One region of the Photorhabdus akhurstii genome, then DNA from elsewhere that is predicted to be linked to it. Evidence: predicted binding sites of a transcription regulator. Region 1 holds the regulator's gene; the other holds the start of a gene.
The links. Region 1 encodes PurR, which represses purine synthesis genes. Its sites were predicted from a motif close to CANGCAAACGTTTGCNTG; they were not measured.
Positions count from the first base shown of each region.

Region 1 (3,416 bases):
AATTTGCAGTGATAGGTAGATAACAATATTGACACATATTCTATACGTCGTGATTTTTACTTGTGAAATGGTAATATTTGCATAGTGCTGTGAAAAAAATTGAAAGGTAAAATTATGTGGTCGGAATATTCGCTTGAAGTCGTGGATGCGGTTGCCAGAACAGGCAGTTTTAGTGCCGCTGCATTGGAGCTTCACCGTGTCCCTTCTGCGATCAGTTATACCGTAAGACAATTGGAAGAGTGGCTTGCCGTTTCGTTGTTTGAGCGTCATCATCGGGATGTAGAATTAACTGAGGCAGGCGCTATTTTTATCAAAGAAGCTCGCTCTGTTATCAAAAAAATGATTGATACTCGTCACCAATGTCAACAAGTTGCAAACGGCTGGCGAGGGCAATTTAATATTGCTATTGATCGCGTTGTCAAACCAGAACGTAGTCGTCAGCTTATTCTTGATTTTTACCACCATTTTCCTGATATAGAACTTTTTATTCATCAGGAAGTGTTTAATGGTGTGTGGGATGCGCTGGTGGATAGTCGAGTTGATGTTGCCATTGGGGCAACCCGAGTGGTTCCTGTCGGGGAAAGGTATAGTTTCCGAGATATGGGGTTTATGCCTTGGTTATGTGTGGTTAGCGCAGACCATGAGTTGACTCAATTGCCGGGGCCGCTATCTGATGACCAAATGCGGCCTTATCCAAGTTTGTGCCTTGAAGATACATCTCGTAATTTACCGAAGCGTGACACCTGGAATCTTGATAACCAGCGCAGGCTGGTAGTTCCTGATTGGGAGTCTGGTCTGTCTTGTTTAAACGAAGGGTTATGTGTAGGAATGGTGCCTAAGCATAGGGCGATGCCGCTTATTCGGCAGAAGAAATTAGCCGTGCTGGAATTGGAACAGCCTTTACCAGACAGTCCATGTTGTTTGGCATGGGTACAAAACAGCCATTCTCCAGCATTAAGTTGGTTGCTTGACTACCTTGGCGATAGTGAAACTCTTAATGCTGAATGGCTTCAAGATGAATAAAGCGGGTTAACGGCGATAGTCGATAAATGGACCATCGACGACAGAGCGTCGTTCAACCAAGCGTGGATGTACTTCAATAGTTTGTGCATCTTCACGTTTGTTGACGATTCTGTCCAATAACATAGAAAACGCCATTTGTCCCAGTCGTTCTTTTGGCTGATGAATGGTGGTCAATGCCGGAGAGAAATAACGAGCGTTGCGTATATTGTCATAACCGATGATAGAAATATCCTGCGGGACGCGTAATCCTGATTCATCAGCAGCGCAAATAGCCCCCATAGCCATAACATCTCCGCCGCAGAAAACCGCAGTCGGACGCTGTTTTTGATGCAGAATTTGATGCATGGCTTTATAGCCCGATTCTGGCTCAAAATCCCCCTGAATAATCCATTCTTCTCTGATCGGAATATTGGCTTCTTTTAACGCCTTCAAGAATCCTTGATGGCGACCACCGCCGGTATTTCGTGCCAGAGGGCCGGGGATCGCGCCAATATCACGATGGCCACGCTCGATAAGATAACGACCAGCCAGATAACCTCCGTGGAATGCGTTATCAATAATCGTATCGGTGAAGTCGCTTCTGGCTTGACCCCAATCCATAACGACCATTGGAATATTACGATAATCTTCCAACATTCCCAACAACTGTTCCGGGTATTCTGAACACATAATCAACAGTCCATCCACACGTTTTTGTGCCAGCATGGCGAGATAGGCTTTCTGTTTATCAATGTTATTGTGTGAGTTACATAAAATCAGCGTATAGCCTTTGCTATAACAACTGTTTTCAACAGCCTCAATGACTTCAGCAAAATAGGGGGCTTCACTGGACGTTGCAAGTAATCCGATCGATTTTGTGTGGTTAACTTTCAGACTGCGAGCGACGGCGCTGGGTGAATAATTCAGTGTCTTAATAGCAGCCCAAACGGCAGCTTTAGTATCTTCAGCGACGAAGCGGGTTTTATTAATAACATGGGATACGGTAGTGGTTGAGACACCAGCGTGTTTAGCCACATCTTTGATCGTTGCCATGAGGTGAAAGACTCCTGACCTTTTGGTCTAAATTTAAAACGCTTTGTTAATCATTTGCCAGCCCTTTTACACAAGGGCTGGCAATAAGTTAGCGATAAATCTTGGATTTTGTCTGATCTGGCTCAAAAGTGAAAGCAATAATCAGTGTTATAAAATGAATGGTAATCGCTATTTATGCTTTTCCTTATGTAAGGGCAATTAACCATCTCGATAGACTGGTTTTTGTCGTTATAAACTTTTTATTCTGAGGAGGCTTTATGAATACCGATTTGAAACTTGGTTTATTTACTGCTGTTAGCACGTTGGTGATGATTGCCATTTTTGCCGCTCTTTGCTTGATCTTTGCCTGATTTGAGCTGATGAGATGGATTAAAAATTGACTTTACGTTTAAAAGAAATTGGGCGGATAGTCTCAGTGGTTTATCTGCCCTTTGCCTTTGGGTGTTAAAATAGAGAGTAATGAATTAATCTGATGGTTGTTAAGCCCACCCCAGAACCAAAAGCTTTCACTGCTGCGCCGGTAAATTTCTGGTCGTCCTGGCAACTTCTACGATAAATAACAGTGAAAATGATGCCATCTGCATCAGGATAAGAAAAGATCAGGATACATCTTAGTGAGAGAAAATGGTATTCTCCGTAGTATTGTGACGATGTTGGTTATCAACATAGTGTTGGTTTAAAGGAAATAAAAATGATGACTATTGAGAAGATTGAGCGCCAAATTAAAGAAAACCCAATTTTATTGTATATGAAGGGTTCTCCTAAATTGCCAAGTTGTGGATTTTCTGCGCAGGCTGTTCAGGCTTTATCTGCATGTGGTGAACGTTTTGCTTACGTAGATATTTTGCAAAATCCAGATATTCGTGCAGAATTGCCAAAATATGCTAATTGGCCAACCTTTCCTCAACTTTGGGTAGCAGGTGAGTTGATAGGTGGATGCGATATTATCATTGAAATGTATCAGCGTGGTGAGTTACAAACATTAATCAAAGAAACTGCTGATAAATATCGTCCCGAAGACGAAGACGCGACAGAGTAATTTTTTAATTACTTACAGACAGATTATTATGCTATCTCCCCATATATTGATATATGGGGGGGTATTATTGCTTAATTTAGATTTGATTATATTAATCTAGCCGTTCAGCTATTTATCCGTTTTTTTCTTCTGTTGCGGTCGTTAATGGCCAGCCACCAAGTTGTTTCCAACGGTTAACCATTTCACAGAATAATTCAGCGGTACGATCAGTATCATATAAAGCGCTGTGAGCTTGATGATTGTCGAATGGGATACCGGCGGTGATGCAGGCTTTTGCTAAGATTGTTTGTCCTAATACCAGACCACCTAAAGCAGCGGTGTC
Region 1 covers NZ_CP020335.1:2,989,589-2,993,004, reverse strand. Annotated here, with positions in the region: gene punR (DNA-binding transcriptional activator PunR) at 115-1,023, shown strand; gene purR (HTH-type transcriptional repressor PurR) at 1,030-2,055, opposite strand; gene B0X70_RS13090 (Grx4 family monothiol glutaredoxin) at 2,747-3,094, shown strand; gene rnt (ribonuclease T) at 3,207-3,416, opposite strand, start outside.

Region 2 (3,416 bases), 990 kb from region 1:
TCGATCGAATAACCATTAATCCCCCTGGTAAAAAATGCAAAAAACCCACCCCTAACTAACTTAGTTAGCTCAAGAAACTAGATATTGAGAGTTATCTTGAAGTGGATATTCCCCAAGGGGAAAATCCACGCATTACGCCTCAAATATCTCACTTAAGCAAACAATGTTAGCCGGAGCAGGTTTTGTAATGATTTATTGAAATTTTAATTTATGCGTAAACCGGATATTTCGCGCAAATAGCCAGAACTTTCTGCTTAGTTGCTTCAATGGTCGCTTCATCATTGATGTTGTCCAATACATCACACATCCAGCCAGCCAATTCACGCGCTTCTGTTTGTTTAAAACCACGACGAGTAATCGCAGGCGTACCAATACGCACACCAGAAGTCACAAATGGACTCTTCGGATCATTAGGCACGCTATTTTTGTTTACCGTGATATTTGCACGGCCCAACGCAGCATCGGCATCTTTACCCGTGATCTCTTTATCAACCAGATCCAGCAGGAACAAGTGGTTTTCTGTACCGCCAGAAACCACTTTGTAACCACGTGCCAAAAACACTTCAACCATAGCTTTTGCGTTATCTGCAACCTGATGTTGATACGCTTTGAACTCTGGTTCCATTGCCTCTTTCAATGCCACCGCTTTACCTGCAATAACATGCATCAGAGGCCCACCCTGACAACCAGGGAATACAGAAGAGTTCAGTTTTTTATATAACTCTTCATCGCCACCTTTCGCCAGGATCAAACCACCACGTGGACCAGCCAGTGTTTTATGCGTCGTGGTAGTGACGATATGAGCATGAGGAACCGGGTTAGGATATACTCCTGCGGCGATTAGGCCAGCAACATGCGCCATATCAACGAACAGATAAGCACCAATGCTGTCTGCAATTTCACGCATCTTTGCCCAGTCAACCACACCGGAGTAAGCGGAGAAACCACCGATAATCATTTTTGGCTGATGTTTTTGAGCTTGTACCGCGATATCGTCATAATCGATTTTACCGCTCTCATCGATGCCATAAGGCACAACGTTATATAACTTACCAGAGAAGTTAACCGGAGAGCCGTGAGTCAAATGACCGCCATGTGCTAAATTCATCCCCAAAACCGTATCGCCCGGTTGCAGCAAAGCCATATAAACTGCCGCGTTCGCTTGAGAACCAGAGTGTGGCTGAACGTTGGCATAATCAGCACCAAACAGCGCCTTAGCGCGATCGATAGCTAATTGTTCAACAACATCTACATATTCACAGCCGCCGTAGTAGCGTTTACCCGGATAACCTTCAGCATATTTGTTAGTGAGTTGAGAGCCCTGTGCCTGCATAACTCTTGGGCTGGTATAGTTTTCAGAAGCAATTAACTCGATATGCTCTTCCTGACGAACAACTTCCTGCTCCATCGCCTGCCATAGTTCGGGATCATAACTAGCAATATTCATTTCACGCTTTAACATTGGGTTCTCCTGACTCAGCTAACTTCTCTTCAAACAACACCCTAAAGGGCCGAATGGCACACAGTGTAAACCCTTTTCACCGAATGAGATAGTCTTGACAAAATATTTTACGCAAACGATTGCATAGCCTGTCACAAGCAAGATATCTGTTTTAAATAGAAGAATGAAAATTACGCTGCATTTTTCCTATTTTGTCAGAATTTATGACCTAAAGTAGTCCTTTCCTTAGTGCAAATATCTTTTACGAATATTTTTTTCACCATAAAGACCACATTCTATATTTACAAAATCCCCAAAAGGGTATAAGTTGCATTTAAAATACATGTTATAACTTTCATTATCACTTGAAAGAAATTCAGGAGTTTCACCATGCTGGATAGCCAAACTATTGCAACTGTCAAATCAACTATTCCATTACTTTCTGCTACCGGACCAAGACTGACAGCCCACTTCTATGAGCGGATGTTTAAACATAATCCTGAGTTAAAAAACATTTTTAATATGAGCCATCAACTTAATGGCGATCAGCGTGAAGCCCTGTTCAATGCGATCTGTGCCTACGCAGCCAACATTGATAACTTAGAGGTACTACTACCGGCAGTGGAAAAAATCGCGCATAAACACGCTAGTCTGAATATTCAACCAAAGCATTATCAGATTGTCGGTACTCACCTGTTGGCAACGTTGGATGAAATGTTCCAGCCGGGAAATGAAATTCTGAACGCCTGGGGGAAAGCTTATGGCGTGCTGGCTGATGTTTTTATCAATCGTGAAGAGCAAATCTATCATAGCGGTGAATCAACAGATGGCGGCTGGCGTGGTTTGCGTCCATTCCGTATCAGCCGGAAAGAGGTAAAAAGTGAAGTGATTTGCAGCTTTGAATTTGTGCCTCAAGATGGCGGGAAAGTGATGGATTACAAACCTGGCCAGTATCTGAGTATTTATCTGGCAGATGATAGTTTTGACAACCGAGAAATTCGCCAGTATTCACTGACGGCAGCACCGAATGGTTCCAGCTATCGGATTGCAATCAAACGTGAGCCACAAGGAATCGTTTCCAACCATATGCACGATAAGATGCAAGAAGGCGATACCGTCTGGCTGGCCGCCCCACGCGGTGATTTTTTCCTTGATATTAAACCAGAAACACCGGTTACTTTAATTTCTGCGGGCGTTGGCCTGACACCCATGATGAGTATGTTGCATCACCTCCACCAACAAAATCACAACAGCCAGATTAATTGGTTACATGCGGCTGAACACGGCGGCCATCACGCATTTAGCAATGAAGTCGCAACAATGGCGCAGGCGATGCCAAATTTTGCTAGCACAATTTGGTACCGTGAACCAAGGGATGAAGATCAACAAGGTATTCATTATCAACACAAAGGTTTTATGGATCTGACGGTTCTGAATGAAGAGTTGAAAACAGAAGGAATGCACTTCTATTTCTGTGGTCCTGTCCCCTTTATGCAATATGTAGCGAAGCAGTTATTGGATATAGGAATTGATAAACAATTTATTCACTATGAATGTTTTGGCCCACATAAAGTGATTTAAATTTTCAGCTTAATATTACGGTGATAATAGCCAATAAAGTGAACTGAACATAAACTATCTTTAATTTATAGGCTCTGATATTCAATATTCATGTATATTGAATATACTTAATGTGACTGAAAAACCAATTCATCACTATCTTAGAGACTTTATAGAGTTTGTTTATCATGGAGCCCGCCTTATCGGACGTCAGCTCCATTGATTTCAAGAGTCATGGGTAAATTTAGCGCCTATCCCAATAGGCGTAATTGTTGCAGACCGTTCTTATAAATGAACAGTGAACAATACCCTGTGAAGATAGCTGGGCTATGAGTTTTCTTCTGAGTGATCTTCCAGACATTGCACAAAACCAAAACGTTTGGTCGGGACATTAGCCATGAATGATTTTCCGGCG
Region 2 covers NZ_CP020335.1:3,984,008-3,987,423, forward strand. Annotated here, with positions in the region: gene B0X70_RS16785 (3-phenylpropionate MFS transporter) at 1-16, opposite strand, end outside; gene glyA (serine hydroxymethyltransferase) at 209-1,462, opposite strand; partial or broken gene hmpA (NO-inducible flavohemoprotein) at 1,829-3,022, shown strand; partial or broken gene B0X70_RS16800 (ISKra4 family transposase) at 3,306-3,416, opposite strand, start outside.
Region 2: glyA (serine hydroxymethyltransferase) is a predicted target of PurR. The motif match lies at 1,571-1,588, and genes of this name have one in related genera.